Linked DNA regions of Candidatus Ruthia magnifica str. Cm (Calyptogena magnifica). The protein of the gene in region 1 interacts with the protein of each later gene in a pairwise test. Links are inferred from orthologs where the notes say so. Each region holds a gene or a part of one and is shown on either strand. Other genes may lie near its edges.

Region 1 (8,468 bases):
TTTAATTTTATTTTCTATACGTCCAAAAACAAAAAAATAAATTGACATTCAAATTGAACAGCGAATGAATGAAAGGTTTAAAATAAAATGAAGCCTCTAACATATAAAAGCAATTTATACCTTATATAAACTGAAATATAGAGGAAAAGAAATATCGTAAACAAATTGCACAAATTTTGTGTTCGCATATTCGCTCAAAAACCAATGAAGAAGCATTTCAAAAAAATATAGTAAACATCCATCAAATGAAATACAAATCACCATTAATCTTTTATTTAAAGAAAAGGCTCAGGTGTACGAGATTTTGTAAAAAAAATATTAAGTTAAAAAATACAATCAAGATCATTGAAAATTCTAAGTCTTATTTGTCTGATTATTAGTGTCAAAATATGCAAGCAATTATCAAAGATAAGAAGAGTCTTGATCCAAATTATAATGTACTAAATGATTGTATTACTGACGTTTTAGAAGATAGTTAAAATTCAAGTCCAAGTAACTATTAATAAAGACTGTGGTACAACTACAAAATACCAAGTAAGTCATTTAAAAAACTCAGCCTATTATATTTCAAGATAAATCTATCCGTAAAAATTGGAGGAAGATCAACAAAAATGATATTTTCAATGGTGAATGCTAAGACCTCCTACATGTAAATATTGGAATACTTTTTAAAAAACTAAAACAAAATGAATATGAGCTGTCCCCAGATTATGGCAGTTGAAAATATTATTTAACTAATGTGGCAAATACTAAAGCTATTTTTAGACTAATTTAATCTATTCCCTCGTTAAAAGTCAAGCCATTTAAATTTTGACTAGCTAAGATTGGTAATGATATAGTTGATAAAATTTACGACTTAGAACTTGTAATTAATCATGCTATTCAAAGTTATCATCAAAAGAGTTATAATGGGAAATGAATTAATCAGAGACTAAAATCTATTGAAATTCGCAAAAATTTGATTAATGAATGATAAAAATGTAGTACCAAAGAAGATGTTGAATATGCTATTTTAACTAATGAAATTCTACAATCTTGGAGTAAGATAAATACCCAAGAATACAAAAAATTTAAAGGACTACACAAAGAGTCGTTAAGGAATAATATAAGTAGTTTAGAATTGCTGCTCAATATGTTAGCTGAAGCATCCACTGCTGAGACTAGTAAAAATGAATAAATAAAAGGTTTAAATAAAAATTAAACTGTTGCTAGAAAAGGTGGTTTAGTTGCCAAAAGTGCAAAAATAAAATTAGAATAAAAATATTTTAAATGATAAAAACTATTCAACACATTCAAGCATTAAGTGATTTTAAGCAAGATATGCTTAATAAAAAAATAGCTCGGCTTGGGGTCAAATTAATCAATACTGAGTTTGTGCATTTTGTAAATTATGAAAGTTTACTGACTGATAATGAAGTAATTACACTTGAAGAACTTTTAAGTTACGGCTCTTATGTTGAAATAACCAATGACATGCAAATTATTATTATTCCACGCCTTGGTACAATCTCGCCTTGGTCGTCAAAGGCGAGTGATATTTTGCATTTGTGCGGGCTTGAAAAGGTGCATCGTATTGAGCGTGGGGTGATTTATCATCTTGATAAAAAAATCACAGATAAAAAGGCAATTTTATCTATCATCATGGACAAAATGACCGAATCAGAACTTAGTTCAATTGATGATGCGCATTTAATTTTTGACAATTTTGAGCCTCGACTATTAGCAAATATTAATATTTTAGCTGAGGGAAAATCTATACTAGAACGTATTAATATAGAATTGGGTCTAGCATTATCGAGTGGTGATATTAACTATTTAGTGGATAGTTTTACCAAACTAAAGCGCAATTCTACAGATATTGAATTGATGATGTTTGCACAAGCAAACTCAGAACATTGTCGGCATAAAATTTTTAATGCGGATTGGATGATTAATGGCAAGTCTCAAGTAAAAAGCCTATTTTCTATGATCCGCAATACTTATCATCAACATCCAGAAGGGTTATTAAGTGTTTATTCAGATAATTCAGCGGTGATGGCGGGTTATCAGGGTGAACGTTTTTATGCAAATACCAAGGGCAAATACGTCACTTCAAAAGAACATCGAGCAATTTTGATGAAAGTTGAAACTCATAACCATCCTACTGCTATTGCGCCTCATTCAGGAGCAGCCACAGGCTCTGGTGGGGAAATTCGCGATGAAGGCGCGACAGGTCAAGGTTCCAAGCCTAAAGTAGGTTTATGTGGATTTAGTGTTTCTAATTTAAACATTAAAAATGCTCAACAGCCTTGGGAGATTAATTATGGAAAGCCCAATAAAATTAAATCAGCACTTGATATTATGCTTGAAGGACCAATTGGGACAGCTAGTTTTAATAATGAATTTGGTCGTCCAAACACCTTGGGCTATTTTAGAACTTTTGAACAAAAAACACCGAATGGCGACGTGCGTGGCTATCATAAGCCAATTATGTTGGCAGGTGGTTTGGGGCATATTCAAGAACAACACATTAAAAAAGGTAATATTCCAGTGGGAAGTAAGATTATCGTTTTAGGTGGCCCAGCAATGTTAATCGGCTTGGGTGGTGGTACAGCATCAAGTATTAAAAGTGGTGAGCAAAACGAGGATTTAGATTTTACTTCAGTGCAACGTGCTAATCCTGAAATGCAAAGGCGCGCTCAAGAGGTGATTGATAGCTGTACCAATATGGGCAAAGACAATCCGATTGTTTCTATTCACGATATTGGCGCAGGTGGCTTGTCTAATGGCTTGCCTGAACTGGTGAATGATTCTGCTAGAGGTGGACGATTCCAATTGCGTGCTATTCCCAATGATGATTTTAAAATGTCACCACTTGAAATTTGGTGTAATGAATCACAAGAACGTTACGTGTTAGCGATTGAGGAAAAAAATCTTAAGATATTTACAGATATTTGTACTCGTGAGCGGGCGCCTTTTGCAGTGCTAGGTGAATCAACCAAGGAACAAGTACTTATCTTGAACGATGAATTATTTGACAACAACCCCATTAATATACCCATGGATGTTCTGCTTGGCAATCCACCAAAAATCAGTATTAATGTACGCTCAGAAAGTGATCATCTTAATGCATTGAATACTAATAATATCACTATTGATGACGGTATTTCTAGACTATTACAACTTCCAACCATTGCCAGTAAAAATTTCTTAATTACCATTGGCGATAGAAGCGTCACCGGCTTAGTCGCACGTGACCAATTTATAGGGCCGTGGCAAGTACCTGTTGCAGATTGTGCTATATCGTTAGCAGACTACACAAACTACCAAGGTGAAATCATGTCTTTGGGTGAAAAAACACCTTTGGCATTGTGTAATGCTGAATCTGCAGCTAGAATGACAATTGGTGAAGCTTTAACCAATATATTAGGTGGCTTTGTAGAAGATATTCACCACATTAGTTTAAGTGCCAACTGGATGAGTGCCAATGGACATACAAATGAAGACGCAAAATTATTCTCAGCCGTTAAAGCTATAGGTATGGATTTATGCCCAGAATTAGGTTTGACAGTACCTGTAGGTAAAGACTCAATGAGCATGAAAACTTCATGGCAGGAACAAGGTGAGGATAAATCAGTCACCGCTCCACTTTCGCTCATTATTACTGCTTTTTCTAAAACCCCTGATGTTCGCTTGCAACTTACACCACTACTTGAAACTGACCAAGATAGCGAGTTATTGTTGATTGATCTTGGCTTTGGAAAAAATAGAATGGGGGGCTCTTGTTTGGCACAAGTTTATAACCAAGTCGGTAAAGATGCACCTAATCTTGATGATGCTTCTGTGTTTAAAAACTTTTTTACAGTCATCAATCAGTTTAATAAAGAGGGCTTAATCAGTGCTTATCATGATAGGAGTGATGGCGGTGTTATCACCACTTTAATGGAAATGGCATTTGCTTCACATTGTGGCTTAAATATTACTTCTAATGGTAAAATTGAGGATTTGTTTAATGAAGAGTTAGGTTGTGTTATTCAAGTTAAAGCGAAAAATAAACAGACTGTTACTAACCTTTTAAACTACGTTGGATTGTCAAACTGTACACACAAAATTGCTTCGATTAATCATACTGATACAATTGAAATCATTGTAAATGATAAAATTATTTACAATAAACCAAGGGCTAAATTACAATCCTTATGGTCAACCACTTCATTTGAAATCGCTAAGTTAAGAGATAAACCTAATTGTGCCGAACAAGAATTTAATAATATAGCTCATAATACTCCAGGTATCAAAATTAACCCTAGTTTTGATATTAATAAATCGGTTTCAGCACCTTATATCCTAAGCTCAGTAAAACCAAAAATTGCTATTCTAAGAGAACAAGGTATTAACGGACAGATAGAAATGAGTGCTGCGTTCACAAAAGCTGAATTTGATGCCATTGATGTACATATGAGTGATATTTTATCTGATAAAGTCTTCCTAGCTGATTTTAAAGGTTTGGTAGCTTGTGGTGGTTTTTCTTATGGCGATGTGCTTGGTGCAGGACGTGGTTGGGCCAGCTCTATTTTGTACAACGAGCGTACTAAAGATGAATTTGAAGCTTTTTTTTCTAGAAAAGACAGTTTTGCATTCGGTGTTTGTAATGGCTGTCAAATGATGTCTAATTTAACAGACATTATCCCTGGCTCATCACACTGGCCAAGTTTTCATCGTAATGTTTCAGAGCAGTTTGAAGCGCGTTTTTCCTCAGTTAAAATTAAACAATCAAACTCAATTTTTTTAAAAGATATGGCAGGCTCAATCATGCCAATTGCCATTGCTCATAGCGAAGGTCGTGCAAGCTTTGCACCTAAAATGGATAAAAACCATTCAATCATGCAATATGTTGATCATGGTGGCAAACCAACACAAAATTACCCACACAATCCAAATGGCTCAGATTTTGCCACAGCAGGTGTTACCAGTAAATCTGGACAAGTTACCATCATGATGCCACATCCAGAAAGAGTATTCAGAACGGTACAAAACTCACACTATCCAAAAAACTGGCATGAACGCAGCCCATGGATGAGAATATTTGAAAACGCTAGAGCTTGGGTTGATTAATACAAACTTTAACAATTATTTAAAAAGTTATGATTAATTGCTACTTAGTTTTTGTGCTGTATCGTTATCTTTAATTACTTCAAATATTTTTTCAAAAATACCATTTAATTTAAACAAACCAACAATTGATAATACAAAACGTTGAATACTTTACACATCTCCATCAATCATGCCAAGTACTTTATAAAAATCAATCTTAGTCACGCCAGAATGTAAACTAATTCACCATTGCATCATAAACATATATTTCATGTTCTAGTTTTATTGGTTAAGAATTTTGTATATTGTCATTATCTGCCTTTTTATTATTTATTGCCATGATTTCTCCACTATCTTTTAGATAAGAGCTTTTCATATACAAATTAAAATAACATTCTATACTGGTTTTAATAAATGATTCAACTCATGAAATATCAACTTATTCGCTCTAAGCGAAAAACACTAAGCTTACAAATTTCTGACAATGCAGAACTATTGATACGTACACCAAACAGGCTAAGTATCAAAAAAATTGAAAGTTTTATCCGTGAAAAGCAACACTGGATTGAAAAAAAACAAGCGCTGATTAAAAACACCAAACGAAAAATGCATTACCATGAGGACGAAGATCTTTTGTATTTAGGTAACACCTACCCACTTAAACTCATACACATGCAAAAACCACAAATACATTTTGATGGTACGAACTTTTATTTAAGTGGCGATGGTAAAACGCATTTTCACACATGGTATAAAAACACATTTAGAAACATTGCTCTACCCAGACTTGATTACTATGCCGACTTACACCAACTTAATTACAAAAAGGTGTATCTTAAAGCACAAAAAACCAAATGGGGGTCTTGTAGTCACGTTAATAATATTAACTTAAATTATCTACTCATCATGGCACCAATGAATGTAATTGATTATGTTATTGTACATGAGCTTGCCCATATCAAACACAAGCATCATCAAAGTGAGTTTTGGCAATTAGTTAAATCTATTTTGCCTAACTATCATCAAGCCAAGAATTGGCTTAAAGAACAAGGCCATCAATTAAGAAGATTGTAAAATATATTCAATTTAATTTTTTCTCGAAAAGTTATTTGGTTAAAGTTTGTAAGTGAGTTGTTCTTTCACTCAAATAGTTTAATTCTTCTTCTATGATTTTATCATGTATAGAATAGTGTGCTTTAACATAGGCTTATTTAAGCAACTGAAAACAACTACGCTTAAACTTGTTATTTTGTAAAAAACATCAATTAATATTTCATCTTGATGAACCACCATGTTATAAATTATGAGTATAAGGTTTATATTAAGCTAAAACTAAGAATAGACAAGAGTAACAATTTTCTACTACTTAATAAAATATAAAAATTGCTTATTTTAAATTTCCTCTATCAAAAAACAGAATTAAAAATTAGAAAAAATTCATTCATACTACAAAACCACTCATCATAATCAAAAATCACCATTTTTTTTACATTTTTCTTAGGTTAAATTCCCAAGTATTATCAATTCTTTTCTGCTTAACTCATATAGGAACAACTCCGCTCTTAAATCAATAAAGAAATATTGCCCTTCTTTTAAAGCACTATTTACCTTGTCCAAGGCATACACAATTAAATTACACTCCAGCTTAAAAGGTGATGCTAAGAAGATTTTAACTTTATCCCCAAGGTATCTCTACAAATCATAATTTGTGGCCAAGTAAAATTGATTAACAATCACTAATATAACTAATCTGTGATTTATTTACTCTTGCCAGCGGCGCGACTTATTTATTTCTAGGCAAATTTTTTACTATAAAATATTTCATTTGGTTTAGTTAAATAAATATTGGATATTTATTGTTGACAGGAATTATACAGATACAATAATAAGTGTGCAGTAGAGGATAGAGTTTTATTATTATCATGATAAAAATAGTTAAAACTCCACTCCCTACTACTTTAAGAATAAAGTAGATAAAACTCTTAAAAAATGATACTACTATGTATAACTATAAAACACTACTTGGTGTCGAATTTTTCGCTAGCTTTTTCCATTTCACCCTTTAAAGTACCCATATCAGCCATTTCAACAATAATATCGCCACCACCCACTAACTCTGAGTTGAAATAAATTTGCGGGAATGTTGGCCAGTCTGCAAATACAGGTAAGCTCTGAAAGACTTCTTGGTCTTCAAAAATATTAACATAGGTAAACTCAACACCTGTTGAGGCAAGCGTTCTCGCTGCTGTAGCGGAAAAGCCACATTGTGGAAATTGTGGCGTACCCTTCATATAAAGTATAATTGCTGCACTGTCTACTTGCTGTTGAATTCTGTCCATTACGTCCATCTTGTATTACTCCTTTAATACTTAATTGCTGAGTATTTTACTCATATTTTCTATTTAATCGCCTGAGAAATTGTGTATTTTTGTCCTTGTTTGAGTTTTTTATAATTACCAAATACGGATTTAAAATTGTCTTTAATAAAATGTCTTAAGCCATTAATGCTTACAAACATTATTTTACCATTTGGTTTTAACGCATCATAAGCATCATACAAAATAATACTAAGCTGTTCTCTGCCTACTTTCGCAGGTACATTTGATAATATTTTATCAAAATAATTTGTTTTGTTAACACTTAAAAACGCATTTGACAAATAAGCCTGTGCATTGTTAATATGATTAAGTTTGACATTGATGTTTGACAACTCAACAGCAACAAAATCTTTATCTACCATGTGCACTTCTCCTTGTGGACAAGACTTGGCGACTGCTAAACCAATAGGGCCATAACCACAGCCTAAATCAAGGCATTTATCATCATTGGAAATTCTTAAATGCTTCATGAATAATTCAGTGCCATCATCAATAGAACGAGGACTAAACACACCCCAGCGAGTTTTTAGAGTTAAATCAATCCCAAGTAAATTTGTTTGAATGGTTAAATCTTGCTTTAATCTTGGAATATCTTTTTTTGTAAACATATCACGTCTCATTATACATAAGGGTATTTAATAAACTGCTGATGATAAAATATACAACTATGAAAAAACCAGAACTACTCTCTCCTGCTGGCAGTCTTAAACATATGCGCTATGCTTATGCTTACGGTGCAGATGCTATCTATGCAGGACAACCAAGATACAGCCTTAGAGTGCGTAATAACTCATTTGATAGTAAGACTTTAGAACGAGGTATACTTGAGGCGCATGCAAATAATAAAAAATTCTTTGTTGCCTCAAACATCATTCCACACAATAGCAAGATTAAAACTTACATGAAAGATATTGAACCTATCGTTAATCTTAATCCTGATGCTTTGATTATGGCAGACCCTGGCTTAATCATGATGGTGAAAGAAAAATTTCCAAATCAAGTTATTCATTTATCAGT
Region 2 (5,595 bases), 280 kb from region 1 along the record:
ACATGTGGCAATTGGTCAATATCAATACCCCTTGCTGCAATATCAGTTGCTACTAACACGTTCACCTTAGCATTTTTAAAATCTGCCAAGGCTCTTGTGCGTGCACCTTGACTTTTGTTGCCATGAATAACAGTTGCACTAATTTTTTTCTTTTCTAATTGAGTAGCAATTCGATTTGCACCATGTTTAGTGCGGCTAAATACCAGCACCTGATACCAACTATGTTCTTGAATAAGGTATATTAATAGCGCTTGCTTTTTAAATTTATCAACAGGATGAATCCACTGCTTTACAGTTTTAACAGTGGAATTTCTCGGAGTAACTGATATTTCTACGGGGTTGTTAACCAGACTCTTTGCTAGTATTCGAATATCATTAGAAAAAGTGGCTGAAAACATGAGTGTTTGTTTTTTTTGCGGTAAAATCTTTAGAATTCGTTTAATATCATGAATAAATCCCATATCTAGCATTCTATCTGCTTCATCAAATACAATGATTTCTAACGTATCAAATTTCACTGCATTTTTAGAATATAAATCTAATAACCGTCCTGGTGTAGCAACTAAAATATCAACGCCGTCACGTAACTTTCGCATTTGTGGATTAATCTTTACACCTCCAAACACCACGCTTGATTTAAACGATAAATATTTACCATAAATCGTTACACTATCGCTGACTTGTGCGGCTAATTCACGCGTAGGAGTTAGGATTAGCATACGAACCTGATTGAATTTTATAGGACTACATTTTGATAATATTTCAAGAATAGGCAGGATAAATCCTGCTGTTTTACCCGTGCCAGTTTGGGCGGCAGCCATGACATCTTTGCCTTCTAAAATAGCTGGAATAGCTTGAGCTTGTATTAATGATGGCTCTCTGTATCCTTGTTGTTCTATGGCTTTAAGAATTGAATCAGACAAGCCTAATTTTGAAAAATCCATAAGAGAATATTTTAAATAAAAACAGGAATTTTACATTAGCATCCTATAATAGATATATGAATAAATATCAGGTTGTCAAAAATCCGTCTGAGGGGCTCCATATTCATTATATGGGAATTTGTAAATACAATTAATCTAACTATTGTGTCGGTTGTAAGCGTCATAGTGATGAAATCACACATTGGGTTAATTATTCAGCTACGATACGTTTGAACCCTTATAAAGGGATCTTAAAGAGCGAAATATCGATGAATGAATGCCAACCCTTATTGTGTAGTGAGTTAATTTAGATAAACATTGATTGTTCTGAGTCTAATCAAAGACTATATAGAAGATTGTTCAGTTTATTGTTATCCAATTAATATTATTATTGATATAGACTTTAATCAACAAGTGCGTTTTACAAGTGACGTATGAAAATGAATAGACTTTAAAAAAATTTAAACATCCTCTTCTGGCGTACGTGTTTTAATACTAAGCGCATGAAGTGTACCGTTGGTAATTTCTTCATTCATAACAGCAAGTACCATTTTTTGCCTAGCTAATAGTGGCATCCCCTCAAAAATTGATGAAACCACTTTTGTTGAACAACTACAACCATCACCCCCCATGGTAACTGTTGAATTTTTTATACCCATTTGAATTTTTGCTTGAATCTCTTCTAACGTCATTACCTATGCTCCAAACACACCTTTAAGTGCAAAGAAAAATAAAATAGACATGATTGCACCTGCTGGTAGGGTAATTAACCAAGATAAGAAAATCATATTAATAACCCGCATGTTAAGTGCCGCCACACCCCTAGCAATACCAACACCCAATACTGCCCCTACTAAAACTTGCGTGGTTGACACAGGAATGCCTGTTGATGAGGCTAAAACTACCGTTGTTGCAGCGGCCAATTCAGCAGCAAAGCCACGAGAAGGAGTAAGTTCTGTAATACCTTTTCCGATAGTTTTCATCACTCTAAATCCATAAGTCACCAAACCAAATACAATGCCACCACCACCAACCAATAAAATCCACGAAGGCACAACACTTTTTGAGGTAATACCTCCACCAACTTCCACAATACTATAAACTGCAGCCAGTGGTGCAATAGCATTGGCAACATCGTTAGAACCATGTGCAAATGCCATGGCAGATGCGGTAATCACCATAAGCACAGCAAAAAGCTTTTCCATATTTGCATAATGAAAATCTTTATCGTCCTTAGGGTCTATCTTGATATGTTTCATAAGAAACGCAGCAATTACAGCTGCCAAAATACCAACCGTAACTGCAATCATCATACTTAAAGAGGTATCTTTAGAGATATATTTTAAAGACTCAACATGTTTAAGGCCTTTAAACAGCGTGACCAATGCAATGATAAAACCAACAAAAAATACATAAAATGGCAAATATTTTTTAGCATTTGCTAGCAGATCTTTTGTGTCAATCACCAAAGATTGTAAACTTTTAAAGATAATAATAGCCAGCGTACCAGCAAGCACTGGAGATGCCACCCAACTCATTATAATTTTAATCACTTTATCCCAAGCAACCGCATCAACACCCACACCTACCGCACCAAAACCAACAATGGCGCCAACAATTGAATGCGTTGTAGAGACTGGCCAGCCTAGAGATGAAGCAATCAATAACCATGTACCTGCCGCTAAAAGCGAAGCAAGCATGCCATATACTAATAAATGTGGGCTATCGGTAAATAATGCTGCGTCCAAAATACCTTTACGAATAGTGGCGGTTACCTCTCCACCCGCAAGAATTGCACCTGCAAATTCAAAAACAATTGCAATAACAACTGCTTGTCTAAAGGTAATAGCACCAGAGCCCACCGAAGTACCCATGGCATTAGCAACATCATTAGCACCAATACCCCAAGCCATAAATAACCCAAATCCAATCGCCAGCATAATAAAAATATCAGCATAATTTACAACAACATCCATGATAGTCTCCTTATCTTGCTAGTAGCACTTCTAGTCTTGAGCCAACTTTTTGCGCAGCATCTGCAAGCTCACCCAACCATTCCACAGCACGATAATAAAACATAACATCAACAGGTGGTAAACTAGACTCTAATGGAAATAATTTAGCACGAATTTCATACTGAATTTTATCAGATTTGCTTTCAAGTTTATTCACATCTTTAATAATAGAGCCAATAACCTTACGTTCACGACTACCAAATGCAGTTTCTAACAACTCATCCAATTCATTAACAGCTTTAAGCGCCATAGATGATGTTTTGATACAAACCTTGGTTAATTCTATCACATCATCAAAAATCTCATCTGGCAAAGCCATCTTACGATTAATCATCAAACCAGAAACATCCTTAGTAATGTTGGCAATAGAGTCTTGAATCAGCAATAAATCAAGCAAATCTCTGCGTGAAAAAGGCATCATAAATGTTGAGGGCAAGCTCAAACGTAACTTCTTTTTAAGAATATCCGCTTCACCTTCTTTGGCACCGATATCGCTTCTAATTTTTTCAGCTTGTGCCCAATTTTGAACATGGATAGCAACCATAAAGCCGTTGAGTTCTAAAATGCATGAATGCACTTGTGTCATATGTTTTTGTAATGGGCTAATGGGTGATTTACCAAATAGACCGTCAATTATATTTTTAGCCATCTTTTTCCTCTTTTCATTTGCCTTGTTTTTTCTAAAATCTTTAGATACAAATTTTCTATCAAAAAAATGAGTTATCAACCTTATTCTTTTAAATGCCAAGCTTGTCTACTCTTCGTCAAATAAAATGCGTTGTCCCTCTCCTTCTAAATCATCAAACTGACCGTTCTTAACGCTTATCATTAAAAGAATAACAAGAACAACGCCAACAAAAATCATACTGGGAATTAACCAACAAATTACATTCATCTTCCTTCCTTTTTTTACTAAAAAGCAACATTAATATGTTTTATTTTTTAACCATAAATAAGAATTTTCTCATAAAACAAAAAACATATTAATGTTGCTTTTTAGTAAAAAATGTCTATCAATTCATTACAAAACTAACTCAAATACATTCAAACAACAAATATAAAAGTGGTAAAAGATAAAAATGTCAGTGTTTCTGCTATAATTTTAAACATTGACATATAAACGAATTTTAAACTAGAGTATGAACTTAGATTATCTTGATTTTGAACAACCCATTGTCGAATTAGAGGAAAAAATACAAGCGCTTGATAATATTAAAGACAAAGCGGATATTGTTGATGAAATGGGGGCGCTTAAAATCAAGAGTAATGCTTTAACCAAAAAAATCTTTTCCTCTTTAAGCGACTGGCAAATATCTCAACTAGCGCGCCATCCAAAACGCCTTTATACACTTGATTATATTTCTCATGTATTTGATGAGTTTACTGAATTACACGGTGATCGTATCTATGGTGATGACCATGCTATTATTGGTGGCATTGCTAGATTAGATGCCCAGCCAGTGATGTTTATTGGCCAACAAAAAGGACGAACCACTCAAGAAAAACTTAAATACAATTTTGGCATGCCTAGGCCTGAAGGCTATCGTAAGGCCTTACGTTTAATGAAGCTGTCTGAAAAATTCTCAATGCCTATTATTACTTTTATTGATACTCCTGGTGCTTACCCAGGTATTGGCGCTGAAGAACGAGGTCAAAGTGAGGCCATTGCTAAAAATCTATTTGAAATGTCAACCCTTGCAACACCCATTATCTCGGTAGTTATTGGTGAAGGCGGCTCTGGTGGTGCATTAGCAATTGGCGTTGCAGATATAATCATGATGTTTAAATATAGTATTTACTCCGTGATTTCCCCAGAAGGCTGTGCATCCATTTTGTATAAAGATGCAACCAAGGCTAATCTTGCGGCGGAATCTCTAAAACTAACCTCAGCCCATCTTAAAGAAAATGGGCTAATTGACATCATTATTGATGAACCGTTAGGTGGCATTCACCGCGACCCTTCGCAAGCAAAAGTGCTACTAAAAGAGGCATTAATACAACAACTCAATGAAATTAAACAACTACCAATAGAGCAATTGTTACAAAACAGACAAGAAAAACTCTTAAATTTTGGAAAATTTAAAGACTAAAGATTTATTTCTTAAGGATAAACAAATTGTCCTTGGTCTTAGTGGTGGCATTGATTCTGTTGTACTGTTGTATTATTTAAACACGCACTATCCCAATAAAACAAGAGTCATTCATTACAACCATCATTTATCTCAATATTGTAACGAATGGAATAAGTTTTGCGAAAAGCTATGTTTAAGCCTTAATATCACCTATTTAAGTATTGATTTATATTTTAATAATACATCTAATATCGAAGAAAATACACGTAAAAAGCGCTATCATTCTTTATCTAACTCATTAAAAAAAAATGAAGTGCTTTGCACAGCACACCATCAGAACGACCAAGCAGAAACCCTACTTTTACAATTGTTTCGTGGTAGTGGCATCAAAGGATTAGCCGCCATGCCTAAAGAAAAACCTTTAGGCATGGGTATTCACTATCGTCCTTTTTTAACAATTAGTAAGTTTCAAATTATTGATTATGCTAAAAATAACAAACTAAACTGGATAGAAGATGATAGCAACAAAAATACTAATTTTATGCGTAATTTCTTGCGTTTAGAAATTCTACCTAAATTATCTGG
Region 3 (5,803 bases), 380 kb from region 1 along the record:
GATAAGTCTTTAGGTTTGGTTGAATTATACTGCCATAATATCAACTTTTTACCCACTTGAAGTGGTTTGTTTTTAGTAATATGATTCCACTTTACGATACTACCCACATGAGTATTGTACTGTTTGGCAATACTCCATAAACTATCACCACTAATAACAGTATGAACAATTCTAACGCCCATTTTTTTTGCATTCATTCTTTGCACTTCTTTTTGCGCTTCTGACAATGAACAATACTGGTCATTTTTTTGTGGAATTGGCACAATCAAGTATTTGCCTACTTTAACCACATTACCGTGCAAATTATTCACACTCTTAATCTGACTTATTGTAGTGTTGAATTGATGGGCAATCTTGCTTAAACTATCACCTTGATTAATCTGATGACGTACCCATTTCACTATAGCTTCTTTAGAATGTTTGGCTAAATTCTTTTTAAAAGTTGCAATTGTATCAATTGGCAATAATAAATTATAACCCCCATCACTTGGCGTTGCCCAGCGTTTAAGTCCTGGATTTAAAGTATACAATTGCTCTAAATCTAGCTGTGCCCACTCAGAAATTAATGCCAAATCAAATTGCGAATCAAGCTTAATAGCTTGCACTTGAGGTGTGTTACTAACTGTTGTAATTATTTGCCCATATCTCTTAGGATGCTTAATGAGTTGCGCCATTGCCAATAATCTTGGCACATAACCTCTGGTTTCTTTTGGCAAGTCTAAGTGCCAAAAATCAGTCGGCCTGCCTTGTTGTTTGTTTTTAGCAATGGCTTTTTGTACGCGTCCAGGACCTGAATTATAAGCAGCAATTGCTAATAGCCAATTTCCATTAAATAGTTTGTTAAGATTTTTCAAATATTTAACGGCCGCCTTAGTTGAAGCCAACACATCACGACGCGCATCATACCACCAGTTGTTTTGCAAACCATACAACTTTCCAGTCGAAGGAATAAACTGCCACAAACCTGAGGCTGCACCGTGTGAATAAGAAAATGGATAATAAGCCGACTCAACAATGGGCAACAAGACGATTTCAATGGGTAATCCAGCACGTTCTACTTCTGTTTTCACTAAATACAAATAAGGTTTTGCACGCTTGGTAACACGAGTTAAATAATCAGGATTTTTTTTAAACCAATCAATATGCCAGAACAATTCCTTTTGACTAGGTGCATGTAACGTATAGCGATTAGCAATATAGCTCCAAAGGTCTTTTTCGACAACCAAGTCGTTGGTATTAATTTGAACTGGTTTTGGCGTTACTTTTACAATAATCGTTGAAACTGTCGCACCTTCACAAGCAGTAAACAATAAGAATGAAAGATAAAAAAACCGTTTAAAAAACTTTAAAATTTTGAACCGCCTACACACTTAGGCGAATCTGGTATACTATTTTTCATCCGCCACTCATCGATCGTATAAGTATGCATTGCCAATGCATGAATATGACCCATTTCCTCTTTAAGTAACCGGTTAATAAAGCGATGTCTTTCAATTAATTTAAAATCGTTAAAATAATCACTCACAATAATTAATTTAAAATGGGATTCCCTAGCAGATCCAGAATGATTATGAGACTCATTAATTACCTCAAGATGATTTGGATCTAATGCTGTTTTTAATTGTTCGATTAAATGTTGTTGCATATTACTCATAACGTATTACCCTCAAAGGAAAATTCAAAAGCATCAGAAAAGAAGTTTTCTTTAAACATACCTCGTTTCACAAACGTATTTGATGCGGCTTTAACCATTGCTGGCGGACCACAAGCATAAACTTCATAATCTACTAAATGCTCAAAATCAGCCAACACGCTTTCGTGCACATAACCAGTTCTTCCTTTCCAAGCACTATTCGCTTGTGATAATACAGGAATAAAACTAATATTTTCATGGCTTTTGGCCCACTGTTCAGGCAAATCAGTATACAAACCCTTCTCATCTCTTACGCCCCAATAAATATGAATCATTCGTCTAGATTTAGTTTCAATTGCATGCTCAATCATGGCTTTCACAGGGCCAAAACCAGTCCCACCTGTCACTAAAATAATGGATTTTTTACTTTTCTCTCTAAAATAAAAATCTCCCTTTGGTCCTTCAATTTTAAGTAGTGATTTCTCTTGCAACTCATTAAAGATAAAATTAGTAAATTTACCATCTTCAATTAAACGCACGTGGAGCTCAATCAAGCTAGTATTACTAGGCGCATTAGCAATGGAAAAAGCACGGGGTTCAAAATCAGGATGAATTAAATCAATATACTGTCCTGCCAAATATTGCAACGACTCAGAACCAAGAATCTTTAAAAACACTTGTACCACATCATGATTAAAATGCTTGATACTTCGTACCTTGCAAGGAAAAGTTCTCACTTCAATATCTGCAACGCTATCTAACTCAGCCACCACCAAAGTAACATCAGATTTAGCCTTACATTGGCACAATAAAACCATACCTTCTGCCACTTCTTCTGGAGTAATACCAGAAGGTATTTCACCTACGTAACCAACCTCACCCTCAATAATAATCGCCTTACATTTACCACAAAAACCTTTTTGACAACCATAAGGAAAATTTAACCCACGAGCCAACGCATCATTTAGAATATTGTCTTTACCCTTGGTTTGGAAAACTTTACCACTAACTTGATTTTCAATTGTAAACATATGTTTGTATCTAATAAATTTTGTGCTGACATTATAATGCAGGTTATGTTCCATTAATGCTCAGTAATTAAAAGCTTTTTATGCCAATCAAAATCAACAAAACCGTGATATTTTTAATGGGTCCAACTACCTCAGGAAAAACTGATTTAGCCATTAAACTAAGCCAACAATTCAAAACTCGACTCATTAGCGTTGACTCTGCCCTTATTTACAAAGGCATGGATATTGGTACTGCAAAACCAGACAAGGCAACCTTAAAAAAATACCCTCATCACTTAATTGATATTTGCAACCCAGAAGATTCATACTCAGCCTTTAACTTTGCTCGCAATGCTAATGCACAAATAAAAACCGCTTTTGCCAATAACGAATTACCAATTTTGGTAGGTGGTACGTCATTTTATTTTCACGCATTAGAATATGGTCTATCCAAATTACCAGAATCAACCCCAGAATCCAAAGAAAAATTTAACCAATTACTTAAAAGTAAAGGTACAATTAAACTACACCGAGATCTAAAAAGAATTGATCTTCAAGCTGCCAATAGAATCCACCCAAATGATGCACAAAGAATCACGCGTGCACTGGAAGTATTTGACTTAAGTGGCAAAACACTCAGCAAACTACAAGGTAACAAAAAACCTATTATTAACCACCCTATTAAAAAAATAATCCTCATGCCAGAACGAAGCGAATTACATCAACGCATTGAAGAACGTTTTTTATCAATGATGGAACATGGCTTTTTAGATGAAGTAAAACATCTCAAACAGAATCCAAACCTTCACGAAAACCTGCCTGCCATCCGCTGTGTCGGCTATCGCCAAGCATGGCAATATTTAAACGGTAAAATAGACAAAGCAGAAATGATAGAAAAAGCCATCATTGCCACCCGCAAATTATGTAAACGCCAAAATACTTGGCTAAAAAGTGAAAAATACGTCTTTATTTTAAAAAGCCCTAGTCCTGTCAAAGTAGTTACATTTATCAATTCATAAAACAAATCTCAAAATAGTTGTGATTTTCATTTAAATGGTAGTTGGTTACAATCACCCCACTTAAAGCCTTCTAGGTTTTTACCATTTTTTCTAGCCAAAAGAATGATATTTGTCCTGGAGTTTTTTCGATGGATTGACTCTTTTCCAATAAAAACCTTAATCCGTCCAAATTATTTAAGTTTGTTAGCTTGATTTATGATTTTTTGTTGTACGATTTATTTACACAAACTTTTATGCACAGGTTGTGTGATACTGATTTATTATTAAAGAATTTTTTGATGTAAATTATTATCCTCGATAATTGGTAAAATAGTGAAATATGGCAAATATTTTTTATTACAAAAAATAATGACTGCGTTGTTTTTTTGATATTCAACAATTAAAGGCTAGGAAATATTAATAGTACTATATTCTGAAATTAACACACCAATGTGTAATTCATAAGGATTACCCAGTTCATTAAGTAGTTCTTCTTTGTCAAAATTGTCACTTAATTCTTGTGGTAATAAATTAAATTAGATTAAATAATGTATCATTTTTTACTTACGCCTTGCTCAACGCTGTAAACTCATGTCTCGGTGTTTTTAGGTTTGGGTATTTTTTCACAACTTTATTAAAAACATGTAAACCAAAATCTATAATTTATTTCACCCATCAATGCCTAGTAGATAGAATTACTACCTAAATCTAAGTCTAATATTTTTTTAACTACCACCAGCGTATAATACTAACAAGTGAAGAAAGTATATAAAATAAAAATATAATAGAAAACTTAAGCGTAAAAAAACTAACAAGAAATTTTTAAAAATCTTGCATTTTGCGTTTGATGCAGATTAAAGTACACTCTAGCAATTTGTGCATTCTAAAATTAATTATGCATTATTGCTTGTCTTTTTGAAAAAATACAATTTTATAACTTTTTCAAGTTACAATTTAGGCCGATTGTAAGCAACTATCTCTTAGATTTTACTTTTCATATCAATGAAATATATTTTTCATAGGCAACGTTTTTTATAACAACCAAAGCCCTTCCCTCAGTGAAAGCTTTTTTTAATGTCTAAATTATACTAAATACACACTCTTTAAACGCCCTCCCACGATGCTCAAAATCATCAAACATATCAAAACTAGCACACCCTGGAGATAACAAAATTGTGCCATTATTAATCATTGAATGGGCGACATTAACTGCATCTTTCATGGTTTTAGCATGGCTGGTATTCGTATTAATTTCTTGCTCAAATTGTTGAGCGCTTTGCCCTATAAGAATAACGCTAGTAATGCTTTTATTAATAAGCTTAAATAATGGAGTATAGTTTTCTTGTTTTGCAATGCCGCCTAGGATTAATACAATGTTTTGATGTTTGCGCATTAAGGCTTGGATTGCTGTTATAGTGGAAATTGCGTTAGTAGCTTTTGAGTCGTTGTAATAATCAATATTTTGTTTTTTTGCTACCCACTCAAGTCGGTGTTCTAGTCCTTTAAAGTTTTTAATACTTTGTATCATGGATATTATTGGCAGTCTGATTTGGTCACCTAAGGCAAGAGCTGCAAGTATGTTTCTTGTATTGTGTTCGCCAATCAATTGCACTTCGTTAATGCTCATTAGCACATTGTCGCCTTTGAGTAGATAGTAGGTATCATGACAAGTGACTGTACCAAAATCATCTGCCTGCTTGGGTATGCTAATACCAAAACACTTGGCATTTACTTTTGGGGGTGTGAGTGGTTCATCTAAATTAATCACTAAGTGTTGACAATGTTGATATAGGCTTAATTTAGAATTGATGTAATGTTTAAAATTTTGGTACCGATCAAGATGATCAGGAGTTATGTTAAGTACAACACCTACTATTAAATTTAGATGATGGCTATAATCTAGCTGATAACTGGATAGTTCTAATACATAATATTCTATTTTTTCATTTAAACAATCTAATACGGGCGTACCAATATTGCCGCCCATAGCAACTTGCATGCCAGCATTAATAATCATTTGTGTCAATAGTTGTGTAACTGTTGACTTTCCATTAGAGCCAGTAATACCAATAATGGGTGCTTTTGCAAATCTTGAGAATAACTCTATATCACTAATAACGGGAATATTTTGCTCTTTTGCCCAAATAACAATGGACTCGTTT

What was found. Proteins that work in one complex are often made in the same cells at the same time.
Region 2: the proteins of grxD (region 1) and RMAG_RS00675 interact in binary tests that used the Escherichia coli proteins (3 or more experiments, as listed by UniProt). The link is inferred for Candidatus Ruthia magnifica str. Cm (Calyptogena magnifica) from one-to-one orthologs.
Region 3: the proteins of grxD (region 1) and RMAG_RS03770 interact in binary tests that used the Escherichia coli proteins (3 or more experiments, as listed by UniProt). The link is inferred for Candidatus Ruthia magnifica str. Cm (Calyptogena magnifica) from one-to-one orthologs.

The regions. Positions count from the first base shown.
Region 1 is NC_008610.1:424,066-432,533, reverse strand. What follows is about bases 5,757-8,468. They hold grxD (Grx4 family monothiol glutaredoxin), read right to left. Parts: upstream 7,422-8,468; coding sequence 7,092-7,421; downstream 5,757-7,091. Other genes in these bases: trhP (prephenate-dependent tRNA uridine(34) hydroxylase TrhP), read left to right, coding at 8,119-8,468; RMAG_RS01970 (class I SAM-dependent methyltransferase), read right to left, coding at 7,472-8,059; RMAG_RS01980 (M48 family metallopeptidase), read left to right, coding at 5,757-6,147. Outside these bases: purL (phosphoribosylformylglycinamidine synthase), read left to right, coding at 1,270-5,094; more of RMAG_RS01980, read left to right, coding at 5,500-5,756. UniProt on the Escherichia coli protein: Monothiol glutaredoxin involved in the biogenesis of iron-sulfur clusters.
Region 2 is NC_008610.1:143,270-148,864, reverse strand. Bases 1-2,718 are described here. They hold RMAG_RS00675 (BolA family protein), read right to left. Parts: upstream 1,616-2,718; coding sequence 1,385-1,615; downstream 1-1,384. Other genes in these bases: RMAG_RS00670 (inorganic phosphate transporter), read right to left, coding at 1,619-2,718; RMAG_RS06205 (zinc ribbon domain-containing protein), read left to right, coding at 1,242-1,361; RMAG_RS00680 (DEAD/DEAH box helicase), read right to left, coding at 1-944. Also shown: more of RMAG_RS00670, read right to left, coding at 2,719-2,899; RMAG_RS00665 (TIGR00153 family protein), read right to left, coding at 2,910-3,587; cbb3-type cytochrome oxidase assembly protein CcoS, read right to left, coding at 3,693-3,833; RMAG_RS00655 (acetyl-CoA carboxylase carboxyltransferase subunit alpha), read left to right, coding at 4,078-5,028; tRNA lysidine(34) synthetase TilS, read left to right, coding at 5,009-5,595. UniProt on the Escherichia coli protein: Involved in cell resistance against acid stress.
Region 3 is NC_008610.1:807,835-813,637, forward strand. The notes cover bases 1-2,926. They hold RMAG_RS03770 (BolA family protein), read right to left. Parts: upstream 1,655-2,926; coding sequence 1,346-1,654; downstream 1-1,345. Other genes in these bases: RMAG_RS03765 (LysM peptidoglycan-binding domain-containing protein), read right to left, coding at 1-1,310; RMAG_RS03775 (CDP-6-deoxy-delta-3,4-glucoseen reductase), read right to left, coding at 1,651-2,664; miaA (tRNA (adenosine(37)-N6)-dimethylallyltransferase MiaA), read left to right, coding at 2,745-2,926. Outside these bases: more of miaA, read left to right, coding at 2,927-3,662; murD (UDP-N-acetylmuramoyl-L-alanine--D-glutamate ligase), read right to left, coding at 4,720-5,803. UniProt on the Escherichia coli protein: Transcriptional regulator that plays an important role in general stress response. Has many effects on cell morphology, cell growth and cell division. Acts by regulating the transcription of many genes, including dacA (PBP-5), dacC (PBP-6), ampC and mreB.